Geomonas sp. RF6: one gene and its partner. The protein of the gene in region 1 interacts with the protein of each later gene in a pairwise test. Links are inferred from orthologs where the notes say so. Each region holds a gene or a part of one and is shown on either strand. Other genes may lie near its edges.

Region 1 (15,007 bases):
TAAATTTCCTGCTGCAATTGGCCGATCTCTTTCACCGGCAGTTTCCTCGCCGCGAGCTCCTTCCTGAGCTCCGGGAGGCGATCGTTCACGGCGATTCCCCGCTCCGTCACCACCACACCGATCGTTTCCCCCGGGGTCGTGACGGTGGTGACCCTGTCCTTCACGATCGGGAGCCGTCCCCGGATGGAGGGGGCGACGATGATGGAGAGTTTCGCTCCGGCCGCGGTGTCGCTGTGCCCCCCGGTATTGTGCAGGAGGTAGCCGTTCGACTCCGTGTTCACGTTCACGTTGAAGTCGCTGTCGACCTCCGTGGCGCCGAGGATGACGCAGTCGAGGCTGTTCACCACCGCCCCGGCGTTGAAGGGGCTCGCGTACATGTCGGCGCTGATCTCCTGGTGGGTGCGGTTTCTCCCCATGGAACGCACCGCGTCGAGGTCGAAGCACTGCACGTCCAGAAGCGCCGAGAAGAGCCCCTCCTCCAGCATCTCCACGAAGTACCCGGTGATCCCGCCGCAGCCAAAGCTCCCCTTTATGCCGCGCCGGCGCATGAGCTGGCGCACCCGGTCCGCCACCGCGAGCGATATGCCGCCGCTGCCGGTCTGGAAGGAGAAGCCGTCGGCGAGGTAGCCGGAGGCGTCGATGACCTGCGCCGCGAAGTTCGCGATCTGCAGACCGACCGGATCGGTGGTGATGCGCGTCGTGGTGGAGACGATCTTCGCCGGGTCCCCGAGCCGCTCCACCAGTACGACGTGGTCGACCAGGGCCTGCGGGATGCTCACCGGGATCGCGGGGTAGGGGACCAGGTTGTCCGTCACCGCGACGACGACCCGCGCGTGCAGCGCGTCCACCTGCGCGTAGCCGAGGCTCCCGCAGGCGGAAGGGCCGAAGATGCCGTTCAGGTTGCCGTACTCGTCGCAGCAGGGGGCGGCGATGAAGGCGCAGTCAATCCCCACCGATCCCTCGATGACCGAGCGGGCCCTCCCCCCGTGGGAGCGGACGATGATCGGGCAGGAGATCTCCCCCTTGCTGGCGAGCTCGCCGATAAGGCCGTTCACGCCGCACTCGAAGCCGGCGATGACGCCGCTCCGTATGTGGGGGATGATCTCCGCATGCACCGGATGGACCGACGAGGAGGCGATCCAGATCCCCTTCAGCCCCATTTCCGCCAGGGTGTTCACCACCATGTTCAGGAGGAAATCGCCGTTTCTCAGGGAGTGGTGGGTGGAAATCGTCATCCCGTCCCGCAACCCCGCCGCGTCGACCGCCTCCCTGAGCGACGAGAGAAGCTTCTTTTCCCCCGGGTTTCGGCGCCTCAATTCGCGCGCGGCGATCTGCCCCGCCGGCTTCAGCGACCACGGGTCCGAGTAGGGGACGAGGCGCCTGCCGGCATAGCTCTCCGGGATCTCCCTGCCGAGGCTATTGAGCGCCATGGATGACCTCCTCGTCCACCGGGGTATCGGTCATGCCGTGGGCGTAGGCCGTCCGCAGCACCCGGGCCGCCCTCTTCACCACGGGGGCGTCGATCATCTTCCCCTTTAAGGAGATCACTCCGGTCCCCAGGAGGCGGGCCCTCTTTATCGCCTCGATGACCTCCAGGGCGTAGGCGACCTCTTCCTCCTTCGGGGCAAAGACGTCGTGCACGACCTCGATCTGGCGGGGGTTCACCAGTGACTTCCCGGTGTAGCCGAGCCTCTTTGCGAGCTCGGTCTCCGCTCTTAGCCCCTCCATGTCGGAGACGTCTGCGAAGATGGTGTCTATCGCCTGGATTCCCGCCGCCTTCGCGGCCCAGAGGATCTGGGTGCGGGCGTTGAAGAGCTCCTCCCCCCCCTTCGTCCGCTCGATCTCCATGCTCGCGGTGTAGTCCTCCGCCCCGAAGGCGAGCGCGAATATGCGAGACGAGGAGCGGCTGATGGCGGTGGCGTTGATGACCCCGAGCGCGCTCTCTATGGAGGGGAGGACGCCGAAGCGGCCGATCGGGAGCTCGAGCTCCTCCTCGAACTCGGTGAGGAGCGTGTCGAGGCGCTCCACGATCTCCGGGGTGTCCGCCTTCGGGAGGCGGATTCCGTCCGGGAGCGCCGGGAGGACCGTCTTCAGGTCCTCGTACCCCCAGCGGGTGTCGAGGGGGTTGATGCGCACGAGGATTTCCTTGTTCCGCTCCGTGTAGTTCTCCAGGAAGCGGCGCACCAGTTGCCGCGCTGCGTCCTTCTCCGCCAGGGGGACGGCGTCCTCCAGGTCGACGATGACCCCGTCGCATTCAAAGACAGGGATGTTCTGCAGCATGGAGGGCATGTTCCCCGGGACGTACAGGAGGGAGCGGCGCAGCTTCGAGTCTGTCATTGCGCTCTCTCCTCGTCGATGTAGATGGTGGGGATCCCGCCGATCTTCGATACGTGCCGCTCCACCCCTTCCACCGTGAGCTCCGAGAGCATGATCTCGCAGGTGGCGAATACCTGCGCCTCGTAGAGGTGCCCCCCCACGACCTCACCGGAGGACTTCCCGAGCATGATGTGGAAGTGGCAGTCGAGAAGGTCGGTCTCCCCCGATCCGGGCATGATGTTCCCGGTGAGGCTCAGGAGCTCGAGAGGCCCCTCTATCTCGTGGATCTGCACCCGCGGTGTGGTGATCGGGAGCTTCGCGCCGGTCTTGATGCCGCGCAGCTTCACGTTTTTCACGCTCCCGAGGGCGGAGACGATGACGGCGTAGCGGACGTCGGCGACATGGGCGAACTGCAGGAGACGGGTGGTGAGGTTTTCCCCGGGGGTGATCTTTATCAGGAAGCGCCTTCCCTGATTGCACTCCTTGTACCAGAGACCTTCCATCTACCCCTCCGCACCCCGCTGGAGCGCCGTCTCCAGACGCGCCTCAATGGCGTAGTCCAGCGCACCGCGGTCGGTGATGCGCACGAGCCCCGCCTCGACCCCGTGACGGGAGAGGACCTCGGCGACCTTCGCCCTTATCAGGTGCTCGAACTGCTTCTTCACCGTGCTCTCGATCTCCACGGCAAGCTCCTCCGCCGGCTCGAGAAAGACCATGAGATCGCTCGACTGCATCGTTCCGGCCTGCGCCTTTCTCGCTATCTTCATCGCCTTCTCTCCCACACCTCTCTCCCCTCGTCGGAAAGGAGATAACCCAGCGTCGACTCCGGAACGAGCTTCTCAAGGGAGTCGAGCTCGCCGTCCAGGAGGGCGCTGCGCACCGCGGAGGCGCTGATGGCGAGATCCCCCGCGCGTTCCCGCTCCACCTCGATGACCTCTATGCCGCACGCCGGGAGGACCCGGTGCATCGCGGCGTTATAGGCGGCGGTTGTCGCGCAGAAAGGTTCCGTGCCGACGAAGCGGCGCACGACTCCGAAAAAGGGGGCGATGCGGCTGGCAAAGAGCTGCAGGTCGAGCTCCATCTGCTCCCGGTGCCCCGGGTCCCCTTCCTTCAGGAAATAGGTCGGGAAGGTGACGCTCGAGATGGCGTACCAGGAGGTCTCCAGCACCGTCACGTTTTCCAGCTCCGCCACACCCCGCCGCACCATCTCGATCCTGCTCTCGAAGGGAAAGAGCGATTTCTCCTCCCGCACGACGAAGAGGTAGAGGTGGTCCACCCTTCTCGCGTTCTCCTCCACGAGGTAGCGGTGCCCGCGGGTGAAGGGGTTGCAGTTGGCCACTATCGCGCCATTGTTCCCCGGATTCACCAGGTGCCGGTGCTCCTCGAGGTAGCGGGAGAGGCCGTTGCCGTACTCCATGAGGGCGCTTTTCTTGTGGGTGACGAGAAGGTTGAAGTTCAACGACTGGAACGAGGGGGCGTGGGCCGGGGAGGTGAAGATGAAAAAGGAATCGACGCCGTGCTCGTAGCCGCGGCGCACGAGCTCGGTGACGATCTGGGCGAGGAGGGAACCCCCCTGGCTCTCCGGCCGCACCGCGAGCATCTTCAGGAGGCGTCCGCTGCGGGCACCGACCGCCTCAGGCGCACCACTGTGGAAGATCCCCACCAGGTCGTCGAAAGGGGGATCGAAAGAGAGGCCGCTGGCCGTGATGAGGGCTTTGGCCTGCTCCAGATCGGTCTTCGATAGGATCGGCACTACCATGGCGGATACTCTAACACTTTCCCATTGTAAACCAAACCATGTATACCATCAGAACTTCGTGGAAAGTGAAAGGTGAAAAGCGACGTCCGGAGAGGCGTTTACGATGATGTCCTCGGAGACTCCGATGTCCAGCGAGGTGCTCTCGGAAAAGGAGATCGTCCCCCCGGTGAGGAGCAGGAGGGAGAACGCATCGAGCTCGTCGAGCGAGCTGCCGTGGTAAAAGGGTGAGTGCCCGGAGAGCTGCACCTTGAAGGCGACCGGGCGCCACGGGGTCCACCCGGCCCCGAGCGACCCGAATCCGACGAGGTAGCGCTCCTGGTCCGGAATGACGTCCCCGCGCGTCTTCGCGAGCCCCCCGAGCGATCCGAAGAAGGCGACGGCGCCGAGGCGCTCGAGGGGGAGGTCCTGCTGCGCGCTCAGCCACAGGGAGAGATCGGTGCTGCCGCTCCCGTGGAGCCTGCTGCTCTCCCCGGTGGGGAGCTTCAGCGCGGCGCGCACGGCGACGGCGCGGCCGTTCTGGAGGTCCTGGTAGAGCTGGTATCCGCCGGTCAGCCGCACGTCGCCGATCCCTCCCCGGGAGCGGTCCATGCGCAGGCGCTCGCGGGAGTCCTTCGTGTAGACGTAGCTGAGGCGGTCTTGCGGCTCCTCCTTGCGCCCCCCTTGCGGCAGTCCGAAGAAGTCGTGCCAGTTCTCGATGAAGTCGTCGAATACGCCCCCCCCCTGGTAGACGAAGGGGATCTCGATCCCCCCCTCCAGCCCCCCCTCGAAGCCGCGGCGCAGCGTCAGCGTCGTGCGCCACGACTCGCCGTCAAGGGTGATCGATTCCCGAGGGGTGTTTTCGATGGCGTTGTTGTTGGCGACGTCGAGCGCCACCCGGGCGAGGTACCTCCCTTTGCCGAGGACCGTCGCGCTCTCCTGCGCCGGGAGGCCGTATATCTGCACCAGGGGGCTCTGGTCCTGCGTGTTGAAGGGGCCGAGCTCCGCCGCACCCGCGGTGGTGCCGGCGAGAAGGAGTGACGGTACAAGGAGCAACAGGCGAAACAGGCGAAAATTTCTCTTCATCGGTCATCCCCTCCACTCATTGAAAACGGAAAGAAGGCAGCCGCTCACTGTATACCCCTCCACACCGCCTTCAAGTCGACTGAAGAGGAAGGTTGAATCCCTCCCTCTACTGTTGTTTGAGGAGAGGAGTGAGTAACTTCTTTTCCCGGATAGTGTGCCAGCTTCTCCTTGTACTTTGATAGGACGCCTGCGTCAATGTCCAAAATTGCGAAAGCCTAATTCTGAGTGAAAAAAGTGAGTCTTCCCTAAGGGTCCGGGTGGTCTGAGGGGGCTTTACACAATAGCCTTGAATTAAATCAGCGTTCTGCGATAATGTGCAGTCTGCGTAATCTCATAGATAGACTGGAGTTTTACCATATGGAGACGTACAAGGCTCGGCCGCGCAGGAAAAAAGAAGGGTCCGGCAAGAAGCTTCTCGCTGGCATAACGCTCGGCGGGGGCGCCCTCCTGGTGCTCGCCTTCTTCGGATATTTCTTCTACCTGCTCGGAGCGCTCCCGAAGGTGGACCGCCTGGCCGACTACCGCCCGCCGATCGTGTCGCAGGTCTTCGGCGAGGACGGCAGCCTCGTCGGCGAATTCTACCTGGAGCGCCGCACGGTCGTGCCGGTGGACAAGATCCCGAGGCGTCTGATCCAGGCCTTTGTCGCTGCCGAAGACAGCAACTTCTACCAGCACAAGGGGATCGACTACCTGGGGATCGTCCGCGCCATCTTCAAGAACACCATGTCCCTTAGAAAGAAGGAAGGGGCTTCCACCATCACCCAGCAGGTGGCGAAGTCGATGCTCCTTACCCCCGAGAAGAAGTTCTCCCGGAAGCTGAAGGAAGCGATACTGGCGAAGAGGATGGAGGAGCGCCTCTCCAAGGACGAGATCCTGTACATCTACCTGAACCAGATCTACCTCGGCGCCGGTGCCTACGGGGTGCAGCTTGCCGCGGAAACGTACTTCGGGAAAGAGGTGGACCAGCTCAACCTGGCGGAGATGGCGATGATGGCCGGGCTCCCGAAGGCACCGAACGCCTACTCCCCGATCAAGCACCTGGACCGCGCGAAGGAGCGCCAGGGTTACGTCCTCGAGAGGATGGTGAAGGAAGGGTACATCACCCAGGCCGAAGCCGACCACGCGAAGGCCTTCCCGGTGGCGATCCACAGCCTGAAGAAGGTGAATCCCGAGCAGAGCGCCTACTTCCTGGAGCAGGTCCGCCAGCAACTGGAGGAGAAGTACGGCGAGGAGCGTCTCTACAAGGACGGCCTGAGAATCTACACCACCATGAACGCGGAGATGCAGAAGGCGGCCTACGACGGCGTGGTGAACGGGCTGAAGGCGCTGGACAAGAGGCAGGGGTTCCGCGGCGCCGCGCGCTACCTCACGGAAGAGGAGGTCGATCCCTTCTGCAAGAAGGTGGAGGACCAGATCGACACCGTGACGCTGAAGCAGGGTGGGGGCTACCAGGGGGTGGTCATCAAGGCCGACCCGGCGAAGGGGGAGCTCACCGTGCGGGTCGGCGACCGCACCGGGATCCTCGACAGGAAGGGGATGGACTGGGCCGGGCGCCTCGAGCTCGTGAACAGCTACGGCAAGCCGGAAGGGAAGCGTGCCATCGCCCTCGGTGCAGTCCTCGAGGTGGTGGCGCAGCAGACGGACCAGAACAGGGTTGGAGCGGTCTTTACCCTGGACCAGACGCCGGAGACCCAGGCGGCCCTCGTGGCGATCGACCCGCAAAGCGGCGGGGTGCGCGCCCTTGTCGGCGGATATGACTTCAGGAAGAGCCAGTTCAACAGGGCTACCCAGGCGCGCAGGAACCCCGGCTCGGCCTTCAAGCCGGTCATCTACGCCGCGGCGCTGGAAAAGGGGATGACCCCTGCCACCGTGATCCAGGACTCCCAGGTGGAGTACGACAGCGGGCAGGAGAAGACGTGGAAGCCGCGCAACTACGACAACATCTACCGCGGGCCGGTCACCATGCGCACGGCGCTCACCAACTCCATAAACGTGGTGAGCGTGAAAATCCTGGAGAGCATCGGCGTGAGGACTGCCATCGAGTGTGCGAAGAGGCTGGGGATCACCTCGCCCTTGGCCGGGAACCTCACTCTGGCGCTCGGCTCCTCCAGCGTCACTCCCCTTGAGCTCACCAGCGCCTATGCGGTCTTCGCCTCCGGAGGATACCGGATGGCGCCGTACTTCGTGACGAAGGTCCTCGATCGCGACGGCGCGGTGCTCGAGGAGATGAACCCGCCGAAGATCCCGGTCTTCACCGATATCTCCAGCGCCGGCGCCCCCCCGGAGGCGAGCGAGGATGCGGACGCATCCCTGACCGGAGAGGGGGCGGCAGCCACCGCCCGTATCGCCGCCCCCGGCACGGCACCCGCGAGACGCGGTGCAGCGGCTCCGAACCAGGTCATCTCCCCCGACGTCGCCTACATCATGACGAACCTCATGGAGAGCGTCGTCACCAGCGGTACCGGCGGGCGGGCCCGGGCCCTTGGCCGCCCCGTCGCGGGAAAGACCGGCACCACGAACGACATGAAGGACGCCTGGTTCGTCGGGTTCGTTCCGCAACTGGTGGCCGGCGTCTGGGTCGGTTACGACCAGGAGCGCAGCCTCGGTGCCGGCGGGTCAGGGGGGCAGGCGGCTGCGCCGATCTGGACCGAGTTCATGCAGCGGGCGCTGGCGGCGATCCCCTCGAAGCGCTTCGAGCCCCCTAACGACGTCACCTTCGCCCTCATCGACCCGCGCACCGGTCGGCTGGCGCGGGAGGGGACTCCGGGTGCTGTGCAGGAGTGTTTCATAAGCGGCACCGAACCGTCCACCTACGACCCGGAACCGGTCCCGGTCCCCGCTCAGGCGCCCCTTCAGGAGCCGGTTCTCTAACCGTCTGTTTTTGCGTCTTTCCGGCGAAAAGAGAGGCGAGCGGGTCCGCAGTGGAGGAAGCTTTCCGGAAACGCCGGAAGGGGCTTCGCGGAGGGGGGGATGGGCGCTAGAACCGCTCCTGGCGCGGGATAAAATCATTTCCGGTGCAAATAAAGCCTTGCAAAGGAAAAATTTATGGTTATAGTGACTTAAATTTTTGCACATAAGAAAAGGAGGGTTAGACATGACAAAAGCAGAACTCGTCGATGCAGTAGCGAAATCGGCTAATCTATCTAAGGGCGCGGCCGAGAAGGCCGTCGGCGCTTTCATCAACAGTGTCAGCGAGGCGCTGAAAAACGGCGACCGGGTTACCCTCGTCGGGTTCGGAAGCTTCGAGGTCTCCGACCGCCAGGCCCGCACCGGCAGAAACCCGCAGACCGGTAGCGAGATCAATATCGCAGCCGCCAAGGTGCCGAAGTTCCGTCCGGGCAAGGCGCTGAAGGACTCCATCGCTTCCGGCAAGTAATCCCTCCCCACATATAGACAAACAGAAAAACCCCGCAGCTGCGGGGTTTTTTCGTTATTGCGCCCCCCTTGAGTTTGCCACCCCCCTCTGCTACGATACTTGTAGTTCCGAGAAACTCATGAGAAACAGACGCCGATCCCCGGACAGTGCCGCCGGGGGAGCACCCGTGAGGCGGACATGATAACCACGAAGAGAAAGACGAAGATCATCGCCACCCTCGGCCCCGCCAGCTCCTCCGAGAGCATGATCGCGGCCCTCATCGAGGCGGGGGTGGACGTTTTCCGGATGAACTTCTCCCACGGGGTGCACGCCGAGAAGGGGGAGCTCCTGCAGCGGGTGCGCATGGTCTCGCAGCGGCTCGGTCGGGCGGTGGCAGTCCTTGCCGACCTGCAGGGGCCAAAGATCAGGACGGGGCATATGGAAGGGGGGCAGATGCCCCTGGTGAAAGGGGAGACGGTGCAGATCACCACCCGCGAAATTCTCGGGCGGGACAACCTCTTTTCCACCGTCTATGCAGGGCTTCCGAGGGACGTGAAGCCGGGGGCGCGCATACTCCTCGATGACGGCCTCATGGAGCTGAAGGTGCTGGAGGTCTCCGGCGAGAACGTGCGCTGCCGCGTCGTGGAGGGGGGGATCCTCAAGAACAACAAGGGGATCAACCTTCCCGGCGTCGACGTCTCCGCCCCCTCCCTCTCGGAGAAGGACCTGGGGGATCTCTCCTTCATCCTGCAGTCCGGCTTCGACTACGTTGCCCTCTCCTTCGTGCGCCGGGGAAGCGATGTGGAGCGGCTGAAGCGGATCATGTACGAGCAGGGCTCCAACCTTCCGGTGGTGGCGAAGATCGAGAAGCCGGAGGGGCTGAAGAACTTCAGGGAGATTCTCGCGGTGTCCGATGCCATCATGGTGGCGCGCGGCGACCTGGGGGTGGAGCTCCACCCGGAGCGGGTGCCGCTGGTGCAAAAGAGGATCATCCGGGAGTGCAACGAGGCAGGGAAGCCGGTCATTACTGCGACCCAGATGCTGGAGTCGATGATCAGCCACGCGCGCCCGACGAGGGCGGAAACCTCCGATGTGGCGAACGCCATACTGGACGGCACCGACGCCGTCATGCTCTCCGGTGAAACCGCCGCCGGCGCCTACCCGCTGCAGGCGGTGCAGACGATGGTGAACGTGGCGGTGGACGTGGAGCACGCCGAGCTGTGGAGGGAGTCTCCGCGCCCCCTCTCCTACAGCAACAACGTCGCCTCCGCGGTCGCCGGCGCGGCGTGCCAGGCGGCAGCTACCTTGAAGGCAAGCGCCATCGTGGTCATGACCCAGTCTGGGAGCTCCGCCTGCCTCCTGTCGAAGTTCCGGCCGCAGCTCCCGATCATCGCCTTCACCGCCAGCACCGAGGTGCAGCGCAGGCTCGCCCTCTGGTGGGGGGTGCGCAGCCAGCCTCTCGGTGCGCTGGGGGGGGCGGACGACCTGATCCCCATGGTGGAGGAAACCCTCCTCAAAAACGGCTTCCGCAAGGGGGACCTCATCGTCATCATCATGGGGATCCCGATGGAGGCGCGCGGCTCCACGAACATGATGCGGGTGTACAAGCTCGGCACCGGGTGGTACTACGAGGTCTTCTGAGAAAAAGGGGCTTTTGGGGGTGGAGTGGAGAAAGCTCTTTTTCTCTTGCATTTCACCTGGCGCTGTTGTAATAATGTGCGGCTGACTGACAGACCCCATACGGGAGCCGGTGCTCCCCCCCATCGATCCAACCCCTCGCATTCAAGAAATCCCCAAGAGAAATGCGGCATAGCTATGGTTGGCAACGATGTACCTTGCCGGTCATAGATTCTTTGCCCCCGATCACCGCAGTGGCGCAGACGCCCTCGTGCGACCGGCTTCTTATTTTTTTTGCCTCATTCATTTCGGCCGTCGTGCTCCTCCCAATTCCGCGAGGAGGATGCGCCGTTTTTCCCCCAGGAGAAAAGGAATTCCATGTCTTTTGAAACGTTGAACCTTGCCCAGCCGATCCTCAAAGCCATCGCCGCCCGCGGCTACACCGACCCCACCCCGATCCAGGAGCAGGCGATACCGCTGGCGCTGGCCGGGAAGGACCTGATCGGCACGGCGCAGACCGGCACCGGCAAAACCGCCGCCTTCGTACTCCCCGCGCTGCAGCGCCTCCTCGTCCCGTCCACTGCGCGCGGCAAAGGTCCCCGCATCCTCGTCTTGACCCCGACCCGCGAGCTCGCAAACCAGGTCACCGACGCGGTGCGCGCCTACGGGAAGTTCATGCGGGTGAGAAGCGGCGCCATCCTCGGCGGCATGCCGTACCGTGAGCAGCTCGCCCTGCTGTCGGCGCCGGTCGACCTGATCGTGGCCACCCCCGGGCGCCTTATCGACCACCTCGAGCGCGGCAGGATGAACCTCTCCCGCCTGGAGCTCCTCGTCCTGGACGAGGCGGACCGCATGCTCGACATGGGCTTCTCCGAGGACGTGGACAAGATCGCCGCCGCCGCCCCGGAGGCGCGCCAGACGATGCTTTTCACCGCGACGATGGACGACGCCATGGCGAAGCTCGCCAAGCGGCTCCTGACCGAGCCGGAGCGCATCGACGTGGCCCCGCAGCAGATCACGAAGCCGCAGATCGAGCAGCGCCTCCACGTGACCGACGACATCAGGCACAAGAACCGCCTCCTGCAGCACCTGATCTCCGACATCAACCTGACGAAGGCGATTATCTTCTCCGCCACGAAGACGGGCGCTGACCAGCTGGCGATGGAGCTCTACTCCCAGGGGCACGCCGCAGCGGCGCTGCACGGCGACATGAGCCAGGGCGCGCGCAACAGGACGATCGTCAATATGCGCCGCGGCAAGGTGCGCCTCCTTGTCGCCACCGACGTAGCCGCCCGCGGCCTCGACGTCTCCGGGATCAGCCACGTCATCAACTTCGACCTGCCGAAGTTCGCCGAGGACTACGTGCACCGCATCGGCAGGACCGGCCGTGCCGGCGCCTCCGGCGTGGCCATCTCCTTCTGCTCCTTCAACGAGGTGGCGTATCTGGACAGGATCGAGAAGTACACCGGGGAGTCGTTGCCGCACCACGTCATCCCGGGGCTCGAGCCGACCCGGCAGTTGCGCCGCACCTCCGGCAACGCCCCCCGCAAGGGGCGCCCCTTTGGCGATCCCCGCAAGAAGGGCGCACCCTTTGCCAAGGGACGCCCGAAGCAGGCGGGTTCGGGGAGAAGGGAGCCGGTCGTGGAATACCGGCACGGCAGGGGGAACTAGTACCCCTTTGCGGGTTGCGCCCCTCCCACCTTTTTGGTAAGGTCAATCGTCCGGTCCGCGCTAATGCGAGGCGGACCGCGCGGTTCCATCCAGAAGGTGCCGGCTTTTAGCCGGCAAAGGGGGTACCAATGGCGGCTATCGAGATTGCTGAAGGTTTGTACTGGATCGGGGTGTACGACCCCGACCTCAGGCTTTTCGACGAACTCTACCCCACTGAATTCGGCACCAGCTACAATGCGTACCTGGTGAAGGGGAACGAGCGCTGCGCCATCATCGACACCGTCAAGGGGAAGCGCCACCAGGAGTTCCTGGACAATCTGCGTGAAATACACGATCCGGCCCGGGTGGATTACATCGTGGTAAACCACTCGGAGCCCGACCATGCCGGATCGCTCCCTTTCCTCCTCGAGATCTGCCCGAACGCCACCGTCCTCAGCACCCAGTCCGCCCGCACCTTCCTCGGCAACCAGATCCACACCCCCTTCGCCTCCAGAGTGGTGAAGGACGGTGACTCCGTCGATCTCGGCGGGCGCTCCCTTCATTTCTTCGCCGCACCTTTCCTGCACTGGCCCGACACGATGTTCACCCTCCTTCGGGAGGACGGGGTTCTCTTCCCCTGTGACGCCTTCGGGGCCCACTTCACCACCGGGAAGATCTTCGCCGACGAGAACCCCGACTTCACCACCGAGATCCGTTTCTACTTCGACTCCCTCATGCGCCCCTTCAAGGAGAAGATCCGCAGCGCCCTCGCGAAGATAGAGGGGGTGGAGGTGCGGATGCTCTGCCCCAGCCACGGGCCGGTTCACCGCAATGACGCGATGGCGCCGATCGATCTGTACAGGAAGTGGGCGGAGCCGAAGCCGCGTGCCGGGAAGAGGGTCGCCGTCTTCTACATCTCTCCCCATGGCAACACGGAGAAAATGGCGGAAGCGGTCCACCGCGGCGCGTCCGGGGTCGAGGGGGTCACTGCCACCCTCTGCCGCATAACCGAGACTTCGCAGAGGGAGCTCCGGGATCTCCTGGAGGAGAACGACGCCCTCCTTTTCGGGGTCCCCACCATCAACCGGGACATTCCGAAGCCGATGTGGGAGGTCCTGGCGGATCTTTCAGCCGTGAGCCTGAAGGCGGAGATCGCGGGAGTCTTTGGCTCCTACGGCTGGAGCGGCGAGGCGTGCAAGATGGCCGAAGAGCGTCTGAAGGCGATGGGCTTCAAGATCCCGGTGCCGTACCTGCGCTTCCCCTTCAAGCCGAAGGAAGACGGGATTGCCGAGTGCGAGTCGCTGGGACGCACCGTGGCGCAGGAGATCATGAAGAAGGAAGTGAAGGCGTAGGCCACGGCGTGGCCGACACCGACTTCGGCATGCCGAACTTTCTGCTGAGCCGGCCACTTCGGCATGCCGAAGTAGCCTTTCGATGTGAAATGTAGGCCGGAATAAGCGCAGCGTTTCCGGCATTTTTGGCCGCTGCAGGCGGCTGAACCCCATCCCCGCCCTGTCCTATCCTTCAAAGGGAGGAGACGCGGCGGCTATCTTGCTGTACAATGCGCTGCTCTCTACGCGCCATCCGTATTTATCGTTTTCCTCTTCCTTACTTTTCCGTTCTTCCGGCAGCAAGGTTTTTATGCCCACATCGCAAGTCGTTGAAGTAGCCATCCCACTCCCTTTGCACGGCCACTTTCATTATCGTGTGCCGGCCCACCTCGTACCGCTGGCGACCCCGGGGAAGCGTGTGCTCGTCCCCTTTGGCAAGAGGAAGATTACCGGCTACCTCCTTGCTCCCGCCGAGGCGGGGAGCGCCGAGCTGAAGGAAGTGCTGGAGGTCCTGGACGACGCCCCCCTTTTCACCCCCTCCGAATTGACCTTCTACCGCTGGATAGCGAGCTACTACTTGCACCCGCTCGGCGAGGTCATCAAGGGTGCCCTCCCTGCCGGTATCAACCTGGAGAGCCGCTTCATGTGCGAGACGGCAGAGGATGGCTCCCTTGTCCGCACCGAGGTTCTCCATGGCGGCAGGAGCGTGCGGATGGAGAAGTTTTACCGCGCCCTTCCACTTCTCGCCCCGCCGAAGCTGAAAGGGAAAGGGGTGGAGATCCTCTCTTTTCTGGAGGAGCAGGGGGAGGCTTCAGCCTCGCTCCTGCGGGAGCGCTTCGGATCGTGCACCCCTCAACTGCACCGACTCGTGGAACTGCAGCTTGCCGAGTGCGAGGAGCGGGAAGTTTACCGAGACCCCTTTCATGCAGAGGTGTACCAGAAGGACACGCCGCTCCCCCTCAATCCTGACCAGACTGCAGCCCACGACGCGATTTGCTCCGCGCTCCGCTCCGAGGCGTTCACCCCTTTCCTCCTTCACGGGGTGACCGGGAGCGGCAAGACAGAGGTGTACCTGCAGAGCATTGCCGTCTGCCTCGAGGCGGGACGCACCGCGCTCGTTCTCGTGCCGGAGATAGCGCTCACGCCGCAACTCGTCGGGCGCTTCAAGAGGCGCTTTGAGTGCGGCATCGCCGTTTTGCACAGCGGCCTTTCCGACGGGGAGCGCTACGACGAGTGGCGGCGCATCAGGCGCGGCGAGGCGCAGATCGTGATAGGTGCCCGTTCCGCGCTCTTCGCGCCGCTGGAGCGGCTCGGGATGATCGTGGTCGACGAGGAGCACGAGACCTCCTACAAGCAGTCGGAAGGTGTGCGCTACAACAGCCGTGACCTCGCGCTGGTGCGCGGGAAGCTCGCCAACGCTGCCGTCGTCCTCGGTTCCGCCACCCCTCTCATCACCACGTACCACGCAGCGATGGAGGGGAGGCTTCGCTACCTCCAGCTGCCCAGCCGGGTGCGGGAGCTCCCGATGCCCGAGACGACCCTTCTTGACGCACGCGGGCAGAAGGGGGAGACGCTCCTCGCGCCGCTGAAGACCGCCATGGAAGAGAACCTGGCGGCGGGGGGGCAGACCCTTCTCTTTCTGAACAGGCGAGGCTTCGCGACCTATCTCGTATGCCAGGAATGCGGCCAGGTCCTGCGCTGCCCCAACTGTGCGGTGACCCTGACCTATCACCGCGGCCGCGGCAAGCACGTCTGCCATTACTGTGACTACGCCATCCCCGCCCCGACCGTTTGCGGCGCCTGCGACGGCGGCGAGATCGTCCTTCTCGGACGCGGCACCGAACGGGTGGAGGAGGAAGTGCAGGAGCTTTTCCCGGAGGCGCGCGTGGCACGGATGGACCGCGACACCACTCGGGG
Region 2 (14,853 bases), 3.5 Mb from region 1 along the record:
TGAGTTCGTGTTGTTCGCGCAACAGGAGTCCTGCAACTTCTCCGAGTTGTGCGCGCGTTTCAACATCAGTAGGAAGACGGGCTACAAGTGGCTCGACCGCTTTAAAGAGTCAGGCGCAGCAGGCCTGGTAGATCAATCGCGTCGCCCCCATAACAGCCCATCGAAGACAGAGGCATCTGTTGAAGACGCTGTCGTTGCCCTGCGGGGCCAACATGAGACATGGGGGGGACGTAAGCTCCGCAGGAGAATGACCGACCTTGGGCACGAAGAGGTGCCGGCTGCATCGACTATAACCGACATCCTGCGGCGCCGAGGGCTTATCGATCCGCTTGAGTCGCTGAAGCACCAACCGCTTGGTAGTTTCGAGCACCCTCACCCTAACGATCTGTGGCAGATGGACTTCAAGGGACACTTCATGACGCGCCGCAGGCGCTGCCATCCTCTGACGATCCTTGACGACCATTCGCGCTTTGATGTGCTGCTGAAAGCATGTGCTGATGAGACAACTGCGACGGTTCAGCAAGCGTTGATCGAGACGTTTCGACGCTACGGCCTTCCTAATCGCATCACGATGGATAATGGAAGCCCTTGGGGCAACGACGCGTTCACCGGTCTCACACAGCTGACTGTCTGGATTGTCCGTGTCGGTGTGGCAGTGAGCCATTCTCGGCCATATCATCCCCAGACCCAGGAAAGGACGAGCGGTTTCATCGCACTCTGGGTGAGGATTGCATCTCTAAGGCTGTATTTGCCGACCTGGACGAGTGCCAGCGCGCGTTCGATAGGTTTCGTGACATCTATAATCTCGAACGACCTCACGAAGCGCTAGGTTTAGACACTCCTATCACCCGGTACGAGCCGAGCCAGCGTCCGTTCCCGAGGTCCTCCCTCAGATAGAATACTGGCCGGGGGACGCAGTCAGAAAGGTTCAAGAAAATGGCGACGTCCACTTTAAATCGCAAAGGGGGGACGCGAGGCCTCATGCGGCCCTTCATTGGAACATACTACGGCTTCCCCGGAATTCTCGGAAGAGCCTTCGCAAAGGGGGGAACGTTAGGTCTCCTCCAGCGCTTCGTCCGAAGTACGCCTCCTTCTCCGGAATTCCCCGGACGAACCGCGAGTTCCCGTGCAGCAGCGCTAAATGCCGTTGCTTCTGTATACGATTCCTGTATTATGGGCGGCTGCCCAGGTTGAGACGGCTTGTTTTTCAGTATCAAGTATGGAGGCTATGAATGACGTATCCAGCGGCGGTGAATCTTCCCTTCAATGGCGAAATCATAAGCAGGCGCTTTACCCAGAAAAAGCCGGGGGAATTGAGCGATCCCGGGGCGGGGTACTGGGTTATCCTGCAGGGGGAGACCCTCCTTCTCCATGGTGATGCACTCTATTGCGGGGATCTGCCGGAGTCATTGGTACCGCTTGAGGCGCCACTTCTTTTTGGGGTGTGGGACGATCGCCCGGTGCGGGTGGTCACGGTGGATCAATCGGCAGCCGCGCCGGAGCCGCTGCACGCGGTTCCCCTGATAGATCTTCCGGACGATGTAATGTCTCTCGTCGGGCTTGGCAGGCAGATCCTGCACTGGGAGCGGATGAGCCGGCGCTGCAGCCGCTGCGGAAGCGACATGGAGCGGATCGACCAGACCTGGGGGAAGCAGTGCCTCGGCTGCGGCCATCACCACTTCCCTCATATCCACCCGTGTATCATCGTTCTCGTCAGGAGAGGGGACGAGTTTCTCCTGGGGAGGAAGCCGGAGTGGCCGGAAGGGCGCTACAGCCTCGTGGCAGGCTTCGTCGATTTCGGCGAGTCGCTGGAGGAGTGCGTCGAGCGGGAGGTGCTGGAGGAGATGGGGGTGCGGGTGACCAATGTCCGCTATGTCGGTAGCCAGAGCTGGCCTTTCCCGACCCAGCTGATGACCGGGTTTGTCGCGGAATACGCATCGGGGGAGGTCGTCGTGGACGGCCTCGAACTGGAGGATGCCCGTTGGTTTACCCGGGAGTCGATGCCGCTTCTCCCTCCGTCACGAAGCATCGCACGGTGGATCATTGATCATTTCGCGTAGCCCCTGATCAGTACGCCGCGCCCTTCAACACTCTCAGGGGAAAGAGGGCGGGGCGTCACGACACAATCTCATCCTCATACTTCAAATTTGCGGAGCGGGTCGAGAAAGCTCTCGTAACTCCCCTCCAGAGCGCGGTTGTAATGGTTTCGCCTTTCTGTTAGCATAAGCGGTCCGATTGCCGGTGGCGCTGGGGGAGAGCCTGAACGAGATAGAGAAAAAGAGATCGTCGCTGGTGCGGCACCTTGTCGAAATGCCTCCTGCCGCCATATATGCACTGGCGGACAAGAGACATCTCTTTTCCGGATTCGAGCTCTGCAGACGCCAACCCCTTTCCAATCTTTCCTGGAGCGATGACGGTACCCTCACCGTCGAGCTGCGGGAAGGAGCAAAATCCCTTCACATCTCCCTTTCCTTCGCCGTCGACACCCTCTCCACCTCCTGCGAGTGCGGGCTCTGGAGTCCGAGCGGCTGCTGCTCCCACATCGTGGCGACCCTCGCCACACTGAAAAAGGCCGTCACCTCTGCGGCTCTCCCGATGCTGAAACTCCCCGAGGGGTACCTGGAACAGATCATCTCTGGGCTGTACGGCGACCAGGGGGGGAAACGTGCCCTCGATGGCGGGGCGGAAGAGAGCTCCCTGACCCTCGTGCTGCAGCGCGACCGATCCGGCGCCCTCGATTTCGTCCTCTCCAGGGAGGGCGAACCGGTCAGCCTCTCAGACCCCGCTGTCCCTTCGCAGATCCGCCACTTTTTCCGCGAACTCTTCAACTCCAACTACAGGGCGCGCTGGATCGAGGACTTCAATGCCCGCTTCGGGGGAAGGTATCCCTTCGCCTTCCGCACCGACAACGGCGCACTCGTTCCTCTGTCGATGGCTCCCGGTTCCGGCCGGCGCATCGTGATCCGTCTCGACCTGGCCGATGACAGGGTCACCGTCTGCCGCTGCTTCGAGGATGGGAGCTCGGTGGAGAAAGGATCCTTCGCCAACGATTCCTACCACTTCGATCTTCGCAATGGTCTCATCGAGCGGATAGCTGATGCGGAGGGGGTGAGCTATTTCAACCGGTTCACCCCTCTGCTGCACAGCGTGAACGCGTCGTGGCTGAAGGTCATGGAGGACGGCTTCGCTCTATCGCGTACCGCCTTCAACGAGCTGAGGCTCTCCCTCTCGGCGGAGGAGAAGATCCATTTCCTGGAGCACGCGGTCTTCATGGTGCGCGGTCGCGAGAGGCGGGTGCGTGAAGTGTCGCCGCAGTACCGGATAAATATCGTGGAAGAGGGCCCTTCCCTGCGCATCGTCGCCGAGGGTGTGGTGGAGGGGATCCCTTTTTCTCTCTCCCCGGAGACCTTCTGGTTTTTCACCCCCGAGGGGCGCAGCACTTTTCCGCAACCGCTGAAGGCCAAAAAAAGGATCGCGTCGATCATCGCTACCTGCTTCGCCGTGGTCGCCTGCCATAGCAAATCTGAACGGGACAGGGAACTGCGCGCCGCGTTCGACTCGCCGGATTTTTTCAAGAGGGGGATCAAGAGCGAAGCTCGCCGCATCGTGAGCCATTTCTGGCAGACACTGAACGAGCGGCACTCCCTCCTGCAGGCGGCGGACGGGGAGTGGCTCGAGGTCCCGGTCGATCCGGTACTCCAGGCGCGCCTGCTGGAGATACCGTGCGCCATCTTCGGCGCCGATGCCCTGTCGCAGGGGGATCGTGTCGGGCACCTCGTCCTCCCTCGCGAGGAGGGGATGCGGCAGCTCTCCCGGTTGCGCCGCGACTGTGCCGCCGCCGGCTTCGATCTCTACTTCCAGGGGGAGCCGCTGGAGACGGTCAGCTGGTCCTTCACCGTCGATGCTACCCATTCTTCCATCGACTGGTTCGAACTGCGCCCCGAAATCCGCTACGAGGGAGAGGTGATCGCCGAGCAGGAGCTCCTCGAGGCGGTGCAGGCGGGGGGGCTTTTCCGGCGAAACGGCGCGCTCTTTCTTCTGGACGACGATACTACCCGCGCGCTGGCCCTCTTCGCCGCGGGGGGAAAGCGGCAGGTGGTGCGCATCCCGCGCCTGCAGATTCTCGACTGGATCGTCCTGCGCAAAAACGGCGTGCGGGTGATCCTCTCGGAAGCGGATGAAAAAATCATCGAAAGCCTCACCAACTTTGAGCGGATCGAGCAGCGCACCCCGCCGGCGGGGCTGACGAGCAAGCTGCGGCGCTACCAGCACGAGGGGCTCAACTGGCTCGCGTTCCTCTACGAGCACCGCTTCGGCGCCTGCCTTGCCGACGACATGGGTCTGGGGAAGACGATACAAGCGATCGCCTTTCTCGCCGCCATAAAGGAGGGTGAGATCGCCAGCGACCTGTCCTCCCCGCTGCCGCACCTCATCGTCGTCCCCCCGAGCCTCATCTTCAACTGGGAGAGCGAGATCGAGCGGTTCTACCCGGGGCTCAAGGTCCTCGTCTACCGCGGGCAGGGGCGCCGGGCTCACTTCGAGGGTGTGGATCTCGTCCTCACCAGCTATGGCGTGGTGCAGCGGGATATCGAGGAGCTCTCAGAGCTTCGCTTCCATGTCATCGTCTTTGACGAGGCGCAGGCGGTGAAGAACATCCATGCGGAGACGACCGGGGCCGTGAGGCGGCTGAAGGGGAGATTCAAGGTAGCCCTCACCGGAACGCCGGTGGAAAATCACCTCGGTGAGTTCTACTCGGTCATAGACCTTGCTGTGCCGGGGCTTCTCGGTCCGTTCGAGCCGTTTCGCCGGGGAATGGCGAAGGAGGGGGATGAATTTCTCGAAACCCTTATCCGGCGCACCCGCCCCTTCGTGTTGCGCAGGAGCAAGGACATGATCGCCGACGAGCTCCCGCCGAAGGTGGAGACCGATATCTACCTGGAGATGACGCCGCGCCAGAAGGCGCTGTACGTGCGGACGGTGGCCCATGTGAAGGCGACGGTGGAGGAGGCGTACCGCCTGAACTCGGCGGCGCAGGCCCGCATCATCTCCCTGACGGCGATCCTGAAGCTCCGCCAGATCTGCCTCTCCACAAAGCTGCTCCTGCCGGAGGGGCGCGACAGTGCGCCGAAGGTGGAGTTTCTGATCGAGCAGCTGGACGAGCTCTTCGACGAAGGGCACAGCGTTCTCGTCTTCTCCCAGTTCACCTCTTTTCTCGACATAGTGCAGGATGCCCTTACCGCGCACGGGACGCGCTTCTCGCGCCTGGACGGCTCCACGCCGGTGTCGCGGCGCAAGGCACTCGTGGAGGGATTCCAGGAGTCGAGCGAGCCGTCTGTATTCCTGCTCAGCCTGAAGGCGGGGGGGAGGGGGCTCAATCTGACGAAGGCGTCGTACGTCTTTCACCTCGACCCGTGGTGGAACCCGGCGGTGGAGAACCAGGCTTCCGACCGGGCGCACCGTATCGGGCAGAAGAACCAGGTGAGCATCACCCGGCTCCTGATGCGCCACACGATCGAGGAGAAGATGATGGAGTTGAAGAAAAGGAAGCTGAAGCTGTACCGGGCGCTGCTGGAGGACTCGGACGGCGACAGCGGCGTCCCCATCGGGAAGGAGGACTTCGAGTTTCTGTTGAGCTCGTAGAGATGGACCTGCCGGAAACGCTGCGCTTATTCCGGCCTACAGACCGCTGCGATCGATTCCGCTCCATGGCTTATGCTGTGCCGGATTGGACCTCCGTTGTCAGGAAGACCTGCAACGGATCGGTCTCCCACGTCACTTCCGGGAAAAGGGCCCGATCGAGGCGCAGGTATGTGCCATCCACCCCCGTCTCCGCCCACCAGCATTCATTCCCGCGTACCGGCAGCTTGTCAAAGAGATACAGCTCACTGTTCTTGTCCCTTGCTACGTACATTCCCCCCTCCTCGTCACCTTTCTTTCCAGCACAGTAGCTAAGGATAGCATAGTCCCTCCCGGTCGACACCGACGCGGCACACTCCCACCAAATATTCCGCGGTTCCGGCGCCTTTTTTCGCATCTCTGCATGTGTATAAGTGTAACCAGTTGAAACTACTGCTTCCGTGATTGACACTCCCGCCTAATGCCCTACAATCGTAGGGGCCCCGAAGCCCATTTTCTAATCCAGGGGGAATCATGCGTAGGGTTTGTTGCGTTGTCATTGCTGCCGTTGTCCTCTGCTCCGCCTCACTTACTCCGGCTTCCGCTGCGAGCCATCATGAAGTGCTGGCTGGCGATGTCCTCCTTGCCGTCGTTCCGGCCGCTGCCATCGGGATCGCCTTCTACAAGGATGACGTCGAAGGGGAAAAGCAGTGGCTGCGAAACATGGTGGCAAATCAGGCTCTCACTTCCGTTCTCAGGCTCGGGTTCAACCAGACCGGGCTCGGTGAGCGCCCGAACGGCCACCCGTATGGCTTTCCCTCCGGCCACATTGCCTTTGCAGGGGCGGGTGCCTCGTTCCTGCAAGAGCGCTACGGATGGAGCTACGGGGTCCCGGCCTGGCTCGCCACGGGGTACATCGCCTACGTGCGTGTGGACAACAACAAGCATCACTGGTATGACGTCGTCGCTGCCGCAGGGCTTGCCTACGGTGTGGGGAAGCTGTTCGTGACGCCGGAAAACGCGACCCACGTTGCACCTGTGATAGGGCCGGAGTTCATCGGGCTGCGCCTGCAGCGATCGTGGTGAGAGACAGGGGGAATCAGCAGCTTTCGGGGGAGAAATACTTGCAGAATGACAGGGTGTTTCTCCCGTTGCTGGAGCGGTAGTTCACCTTGTCCATGATGGAGCTGATGATGAAGAGTCCCATTCCCTTTTCGGGGAGGCAGGCGGTCTCCGAGGGGTCGTATTCGAGGGTGGGGGGACGGAAGGCATCCATCGCGGTGCCGTATTCGGAGATCTCGAAGCAGATCCTGTCGTCGTACAGGATGATCGTGGCCTCGACGGTGAATCCCGGCTTGCAGTGGTAGGCGTGACAGATGGCATTTGTGACCGCTTCCACGACGCATATCTCCATCTCGTCGTGCGCTTCACGCGGCAAGGGGGTGTGGGCACAGATGCCGCGTACGGCGAGACCGACGAGGGAGACGTCACTGAGGCTGCTGTCTATGGTGAGGTGAAGGGTTTTCTTTCTTCGATCGCTGTCGGCGGGGGCAAGGTAGGGAAAAGCGTCGGCAGGGAAGTTTCCGGTTCCAAGCCTTGATGTGTCGATGACGCCGCTCACCTGGAGATCTCCAGGGTCGGTGTGGGTTCTCGCTTCCCTATTTCGGTCGGTATTAGCATCGTCTCTCCCTTCAAGGAGCGCTATTACCCGGCAGGCACTGCTACTACCTTATAACCCCTCACCAAAGCCTTGTCAAATGCGTGGTTTACAGCGAAACCGGAAGACTTCGCACCAGCCGGATTTCCCCCGGGGTCACCAGCGCCTGGTACGCCAAGAGCTCCACACCGGAGTCCGCCGCGACGCGCAGGAGGAGGGCGTATTCAGGGTCTATCGCTGCTGCCGGGGAGAAGCTGTCGGCATCCTCACGCTGCACCACGAAGACGTTGGCGGCGCGGTGCCCGAGTCGCACCGTCTCCATCAGTTCCTGCAGGTGGCGCTGCCCCCGAGTCGTTACCGCGTCGGGAAAAAGCGCCACCCGCTCCCGCACCAGGGTCACGTTCTTCACCTCCACGTAGCACACCCCCCGGCTCCCGCAGAGGAGGAGGTCCACCCTGCTCGCCGCGCCGTAAGGGACCTCGCAGCGAATCGTTTCATACCCGCAGAGCTCTGCGATGACACCCTCTTCGATGGCTTCCCGCACGAGCCTGTTGGGGAGTGACGTGTTGATCCCCACCCAGCACCCGTCCGCCTCGACCAGTTCCCAGCTGTGGGGGTAGCGGCGTTTGGCGCTGGTGCTTACCGAAAGGAGGACGCGGCTGCCGGGGAGGGCGCACCCCATCATCGAGCCGGTATTGGCGCAGTGGGCGGTGACGACTTCGCCGGAGTCCAGCTGGACGTCGGCGAGAAAACGCTGGTAGCGGCGTATCAGGGTTCCTTGAAGGAGGGGGTGAGGCAGAATCATTCGGTTACTCTCTCGGGGGGAGTGCATGGGCCTTCTTGCTGCGGCGACGATAGCACCTGCAAAAGGTCGCTGTCCACCCATTTCCGCCTTGGCCGAGCGGGGGGCGCAGGGGGAAGGGGGGATGAAAAAGGTACGGGACGGAACACTCTTCAAATTATTCCGTGATCCTGATATATTGTGGTGCTGGAGTTGTTGTACTCCGGCAAGAAAAGTTCCCCTTCCGCCAGTCTTAATTACTGTTTGACGCGCTACCCCCCTTGTGATAGAAAAAACCTTTTCGTGAAAACTTATCGAGAGGGCCTAATGTCCGGAATCAAGAAAGGGATTCTGCTCGCCGGTGGCGCCGGGAGCAGACTCTACCCCCTGACCCTGGTAGCAAGCAAGCAGCTTCAGCCGGTCTACGACAAGCCGATGATCTACTACCCGCTGGCGACTTTAATGATGGCGGGCATAGCCGAGATCCTCATCATCTCCACCCCGCAAGATACCCCGCGCTTTCAGGCCCTTCTGGGAGATGGCTCCCGCTGGGGAATCAAGCTGACCTACGCGGTGCAGCCTGAGCCGAAAGGGATCGCGCAGGCCTTCCTCATCGGTGAGGAGTTCATCAACGGCGACCCGGTCTGCCTTATCCTCGGGGACAATATCTTCTACGGGAAGATGGAGCTGGACCGTCTGGTCGGCAACTTCACCTCCGGTGCGGAGATCTTCGGCTACTATGTGCAGGATCCGGAGCGCTACGGCGTGGTGGAGTTTGACGGCGACGGCGTCGTCCTGAGCATCGAGGAGAAGCCGGCACATCCGAAGTCCAACTACGCGATCCCCGGTCTCTACCTCTTCGACAGCAAGGTAGTGCCGATCGCGAAGGCGCTGAAGCCGTCGGCCCGCGGCGAGCTGGAGATCACGGACATAAACAGGGAATACCAGCAGCGCGGCGAGCTCCTGGTGCACAAGCTCGGCCGCGGCATCGCCTGGCTCGACACCGGCACCCACCAGAGCCTCCTTGAGGCCTCGCACTTCATCGGGACGCTGGAGGCACGGCAGGGGCTGAAGATCGGGTGCCTGGAAGAGCTTGCACTGAGGATGGGGTACCTGGACTGCAAGGGGATGGAGGCCGCGATTGCCGCCACACCCCCCTCGAGTTACCGCGAGTACCTGGTCCGGGTGTACAATGAAGCCGGCCTCTGCGGCAGCGGACCGAAGGTATAGCGCACCGGAGCGACCCCTGCAGCCGCCAGCTTCACCGGTCGCTCTGCACCTCCGGGGGCGCTCGGTTCAGCTCCTTCCACATTTACCTATGCCATGAGACAGGGGGCCACGAGCCCCCTTCACTCTTTTAAAAGATATGCGAGAGCTGTTCACCCGATTCAGACGACATCTGGTCGCCGCCCTGTTCCTCCTGGTGGCTTTCCTCACTTACGCCCTCAATCTGAAGAACCGGGATCACGCCAATCCCCTCGAGCGCGGGGTGCTCGGCCTCGTGTCGCCGCTGGCGGCGGGGAGCGCCGCGCTGAGCCGCGTGACGGGCGGGGTGTGGGACGACTACGTGAACCTCGTGGACGTCAGGCGCGAGAACCAGCTCCTCAAGGCGAACCTGAAGCGGCTGAACGAGCAGGTGGTGGCGGCGCGGGAGGCGACGGCGGCGAACGCCCGCCTGAAGGAACTCCTGGGGCTGAAGACCTCCCTCAACATCCCTTCCGTCGCCGTCTCCGTCATCGGCGAGGACAGCTCCGCCTGGTTCAAAACGCTCGTAGTCGACCGCGGCTCCCTGGACGGGCTCGTCGAGGGGATGCCGGTCGTTGCCTCCGGCGGCGTCGTCGGGAGACTGGTGAAGGTCGGGCCGGCGAGCTCGCGCGTCCTTCTTCTTACCGATCACGCGAGCGCCATCGCCGCCGTCATCCAGCGCTCCCGCGCCCGCGGCGTCGTGCGCGGCACCGGGGGGGGACGCTGCTCCATGGAATTTACGGTGCGCGACGAGGACGTGAAACTCGGCGACAGCGTCGTCACCTCCGGCATCGGCGGGGTATTCCCCCCGGGGCTCCCCCTCGGGGAGGTCACCATGGTGAAGAAGGGGGAGTACGGGGTATTCCAGACCATCGAGGTGCAACCGAAGGTCAACATCGCACGGATCGAGGAGATGCTGGTGCTGCTCAGGCCCCCTAATGCTGAATAAGAAGAGCATCCTGAAAACACCGATGGCGCGCTACTGCATGGTCACCGTGGCCTTCACGGCGGCGCTCATCCTGCAACTCACCGTGCTGCCGGCGTACCTCATGGACCCCTTCCAGCCGAACTTCATCATCATCCTGGTGGTGTACCTGGGGCTCAAGAGGCCGCAGCGTTTCTCCCCTCCGGCGGCCTTCACCCTCGGCCTCCTGCAGGACAGCTTCAGCGGGATCTACCTCGGCCTGCACGCCTTCTCCTATCTGTGCATCTACTTCCTGCTGGCGAAGCTCTCGGACCGTCTCTACACCGACAACCGCTTCCTCCTCGTCCTGACGGTCTTTCTGGCGACGGTCCTGAGCGGCCTCCTGTGCCTGCTCCTTTTGGCCGCCTTCTCGGTGTCGAACGGGATCTACAGCTCGATCCTTCCCGCCATCATCCCGCAGGCTCTCGTCAACGCACTGGTGGCGTCCCTTATCTTCTACCTGCCGCACGGTGCGGCAGAGGAGGAAACACAGTGAAGTTCAGAGGCATCCCGGAGGAAGACGGCTCGAGAAGGCTCATGTGGCTTTCCATGGGCGCGTTTTTCATGTTCTTCCTCCTTCTGGCCCGGCTCTGGTACCTGCAGGTCATCGCTACCGCGGACCTGCAGAACCAGTCGGAAAATAACAGGCTGAGGTTCGTGCCGGTGGCGGCGCCGCGCGGTGCGATACTGGACCGAAACGGCAAGGTCCTTGTCTCCAACACCCCTTCCTTCAGCGTCGCGGTCATCCCGAAGGACGTGAAGGACAAGGTGCAGCTGGTAGGTAACCTCTCTCGCTATCTCGGGGTCGACGAGCAGGAGATCCTCGACAAATGGCGCAAGAGCGAGGGGAGGGCGAAGTACTACCCTCTCGTTGTCGCCTCCAACATCACGCGCGACCAGCTGGAGTTCCTGGAGGAGAACCGGCTCGCCCTCTCCGGGGTGAACATCGAGATGAAGCCGGTGCGCGCCTACGCCAACGGTCTGCTCGCTTCGCACCTCCTGGGGTACATTGGGGAGATCTCCGAGGACGAGCTCACCAACGAGAACTTCAAGGAGTACAATCCCGGCGACTACATCGGTAAAAGCGGCATCGAAAGGGCCTGGGAGCGCTCCCTGCACGGCGTCGACGGAGGGCGCCAGATCGAGGTCGACGCGCGCGGGCGCTTCCTGCGCACGGTGGAGGAGACGAACTCCGCCGTCGGCAACAGCATCGTTCTCACCCTCGATCTCGACGTGCAGAAAGCCGCCGAGGAGGCTCTCGGGGAGAGTGCCGGCGCGGCAGTCGCCATGGACGTGAGGACCGGCGAGATCCTCGCTTTTGCCAGCACCCCGGGATACGACCCGACCCTCTTCGCCGGCCGCATGCCGAAGGACAAGTGGAAGGAATACCTGGAAGACAAGAGGCGCCCCCTGGAGAACAAGGCGCTGAAGGGGCTTTATCCCCCCGGGTCGACCTTCAAGATCGTCACCGCCATCGCGGGGCTGGAGGAGGGGCTGATCGACGAACATTCGGCGGTGAGCTGCCCCGGCTACTACAAGTTCGGCAACGCGACCTTCCGCTGCTGGGACAAGAGGGGGCACGGGCATGTGGAGCTCAGGAAGGCGCTGCGGGAGTCGTGCGACGTCTACTTTTACAAGCTGGCGGAACGCCTCGGGGTGGACCGCATAGCGAAATATGCGAAGCTTCTGGGACTCGGGGCGCCGGTCGGGGTGGGGCTGGAGAAGGAAAAGAGCGGCGTCATCCCCACCCAGGAGTGGAAGCTGAAGCGCTACGGCAAGAAGTGGTTTCAGGGTGAGACCCTCTCGGTCGGGATCGGGCAGGGATACGTGCTGACCACCCCGTTGCAGCTCATGTCCATGATGAGCGCAGTAGCCGCCGACGGCGTGCGCTACCAGCCGCACCTCGTGAAGCGTATCGTCGACTCCGAGGGGAAGGCCCTGCAGGAATTCGCTCCGAAGGTGGTGGGACAGTCCGGGATCAAGCCGCAGAACCTGCGCCTGGTGAAGGAAGGGCTGTGGGCCGTTGTGAACGAGGCGCACGGCACTGGCGCCATGGCGCGCCTTGCCGAGGTGCAGGTGGCAGGGAAGACCGGATCGGCCCAGGTGGTGAAGCAGAAGACGAGGGGGGGCTCGCTCGCCTACGAGTTCCGTGACCATGCACTTTTCGTGGCCTTTGCACCGTACCAGAACCCGGAGATCGCCGTTTCCGTGGTAGTCGAGCACGGCGAGCACGGCGGGAGCGCCGCGGCTCCGGTTGCCGGAAAAATCCTCAGGGCCTACTTCGAGAGCAAAGGGGTCATCAAGAAGCCGGTTCCTAAGCGCTCCACCGTGCCGGAAGGGGAACAGCCGGGAGAGGGGGACCAGCCGGCGCTGGAAAAGCCGGGGTCGGTCGATGCGAAGGCTCCGGCGATCAACGTACCGAAAGAGGCGCTGCCGGGGCGGTCGGTGCCTGTCGTCAAGGCGGACCAGTAGCGGTCAGGGGTATTCATGTTTGATAGAAGGCTATTTACCAACTTTGACTGGACCCTCCTGGTCCTGGTGCTCGTGATCTGCGGTGCCGGCGTGGTGAACATCTACAGCGCCTCCCACTCCTACCGGGAGATCGGGACGCCGTTCTTCGTGAAGCAGATCTACTGGATCTCCGCCGGCTTCGGCCTGTGCCTTACCATGTGCAGTCTCGACTACCACATGCTCGAGGACTTTGCGTACTGGCTGTACGGAGGGGTCCTCGGCCTGCTGTTGCTGGTCCTTGTCGCGGGGAAGACTTCCATGGGGGCGACCCGCTGGATCCACCTCGGATTTTTCAGCATCCAGCCTTCCGAGCCGATGAAGATCGTCATCATCATGACCTTCGCCCGGTTCTTCAGCCGGCAGCAGGTCTTCAAGGGGCTGGGGCTCAAGGATCTGGCGCTCCCGCTGGCCATACTGGGAGTCCCCGCGCTCCTCATCATGAAGCAGCCCGACCTCGGGACCGCCATGCTCGTCTCCCTCATCGGGGGGACGATGCTTCTCTATGTGGGGGTGCGCTGGTCCGCGCTCGGCTCCCTCGTCGCCGCCGCCGTCCCCCTTTTCTGGGTCGGCTGGCACTACTACCTGCACGACTACCAGAAAGACCGGGTGTACAACTTCCTCAATCCGGACCTCGACCCGCAGGGGAGCGGCTACCACATCATCCAGAGCAAGATCGCCGTCGGCTCCGGCGCGACCTTCGGCAAGGGGTACCTGCACGGCACCCAGTCGCAGCTGCGCTTTCTGCCGGAGCAGCACACCGACTTCGCCTTCTCCGTCTTTGCCGAGGAGTGGGGGTTCGTCGGCTGCCTGGTCATGCTTCTCCTCTACCTCTTCCTCGTGCTGTGGGGGCTGGGGATAGCAAAGAGGTGCAATGACCGCTTCGGTTCCCTCATGGCAGTCGGCGTCTCCGCCATGCTCTTCTGGCACATCGTCATCAACATGGGGATGGTGATCGGTCTCTTCCCGGTCGTCGGCGTTCCGCTCCCCTTCTTCTCCTACGGCGGCACCTCCATGGTCACCTCCATGGTCGGCGTCGGGATACTCTTGAACATAAGCATGCGCCGCTTCATGTTCTGATAGCGGAAGTACCACCGACACGCCCTCGGCCGGCGAAGGAGCGGTAGGTTCCCCTGGCTTACACCGTGGCCCGGGGCAGACGCAGCAAAGGAGTCTGGACTCAGTGCACATAACCCTGCTCGAGCCGTATTGCACCGGTTCTCACGCCGCCTGGGCCCGGGAGTACGCGCAGCACAGCCGCTTCGAGGTGGAGCTTCTCACCCTTCCCGGAAGGAACTGGAAGTGGCGCATGCACGGCGGCGCGCTGGAACTCGCCTCCCGCTTTCTCGCCAGCGGCAGGCGCCCCGACCTCCTGCTCGCCACCGACATGCTCGACCTCACCACCTTCCTGGCCCTCACCAGGAGTGCGACCGCCGGCTGCCGCTGTGCCCTCTACTTCCACGAAAACCAGCTCACCTATCCATGGTCCCCCGGCGACAGCGACCCCGCGGAAAAGAGGGACCTGCACTACGCATTCATCAACTACGCGAGCGCCCTTGCCGCCGATGCGGTCCTTTTCAACTCGGACTACCACAGGGACTCATTCCTGCAGGCACTTCCCCCCTTTCTGAAGGCCTTTCCGGACTGCAGGGACCTTTCATCGGTCGATGCCATCGCGCGGAAGAGTTCCGTACTCCATCTGGGACTCGACCTGGCGGGGCTGGACGCGCTGCGACCGATGCAGCGGGAGGATGGAGTGGCTCCGCTCATCCTCTGGAACCACCGCTGGGAGTACGACAAGGACCCTGACGCCTTCTTCGCAGCCCTCTTCACGCTCGCGGAGGAGGGGGTCCCCTTCCGGGTGGCGGTAGTCGGGGAGTCTTTCGGGAGATCCCCCGGGATCTTCCAGGAGGCCCGGCGCCGCCTTGGAGAGCGGGTGGTGCACTGGGGGTATGCGGAGAGTTTTGCCGACTATGCCGGGTGGTTGTGGAAGGCGGACATCCTCCCGGTGACCTCGCGGCAGGAATTCTTCGGTGCGAGCGTCGTGCAGGCCCTTTACTGCGACTGCACCCCTCTCCTGCC

What was found.
Region 2: the proteins of LPW11_RS07225 (region 1) and mrdA interact in binary tests that used the Escherichia coli proteins (3 or more experiments, as listed by UniProt). The link is inferred for Geomonas sp. RF6 from one-to-one orthologs.

What each region holds. Positions count from the first base shown.
Region 1 is NZ_CP087999.1:1,690,806-1,705,812, reverse strand. The notes cover bases 5,144-8,251. They hold LPW11_RS07225 (penicillin-binding protein 1A), read left to right. Parts: upstream 5,144-5,494; coding sequence 5,495-8,008; downstream 8,009-8,251. Other genes in these bases: LPW11_RS07220 (HU family DNA-binding protein), read left to right, coding at 8,232-8,251. Also shown: citF (citrate lyase subunit alpha), read right to left, coding at 1-1,430; LPW11_RS07250 (HpcH/HpaI aldolase/citrate lyase family protein), read right to left, coding at 1,417-2,337; LPW11_RS07245 (PPC domain-containing DNA-binding protein), read right to left, coding at 2,334-2,819; citD (citrate lyase acyl carrier protein), read right to left, coding at 2,820-3,083; citC ([citrate (pro-3S)-lyase] ligase), read right to left, coding at 3,080-4,075; LPW11_RS07230 (DUF3187 family protein), read right to left, coding at 4,124-5,137; more of LPW11_RS07220, read left to right, coding at 8,252-8,513; pyk (pyruvate kinase), read left to right, coding at 8,691-10,133; LPW11_RS07210 (DEAD/DEAH box helicase), read left to right, coding at 10,488-11,780; LPW11_RS07205 (FprA family A-type flavoprotein), read left to right, coding at 11,909-13,111; replication restart helicase PriA, read left to right, coding at 13,401-15,007. UniProt on the Escherichia coli protein: Cell wall formation. Synthesis of cross-linked peptidoglycan from the lipid intermediates.
Region 2 is NZ_CP087999.1:5,205,278-5,220,130, reverse strand. Bases 10,314-13,267 are described here. They hold mrdA (penicillin-binding protein 2), read left to right. Parts: upstream 10,314-10,800; coding sequence 10,801-12,735; downstream 12,736-13,267. Other genes in these bases: rodA (rod shape-determining protein RodA), read left to right, coding at 12,751-13,267; mreD (rod shape-determining protein MreD), read left to right, coding at 10,314-10,759. In the rest of the region: nudC (NAD(+) diphosphatase), read left to right, coding at 1,233-2,060; LPW11_RS22180 (DEAD/DEAH box helicase), read left to right, coding at 2,242-5,640; LPW11_RS22175 (hypothetical protein), read right to left, coding at 5,711-5,911; LPW11_RS22170 (phosphatase PAP2 family protein), read left to right, coding at 6,151-6,702; LPW11_RS22165 (ATP-binding protein), read right to left, coding at 6,716-7,237; DNA/RNA nuclease SfsA, read right to left, coding at 7,383-8,078; glucose-1-phosphate thymidylyltransferase RfbA, read left to right, coding at 8,382-9,284; rod shape-determining protein MreC, read left to right, coding at 9,421-10,248; more of mreD, read left to right, coding at 10,238-10,313; more of rodA, read left to right, coding at 13,268-13,851; LPW11_RS22130 (tRNA-queuosine alpha-mannosyltransferase domain-containing protein), read left to right, coding at 13,955-14,853. UniProt on the Escherichia coli protein: Catalyzes cross-linking of the peptidoglycan cell wall. Responsible for the determination of the rod shape of the cell. Is probably required for lateral peptidoglycan synthesis and maintenance of the correct diameter during lateral and centripetal growth.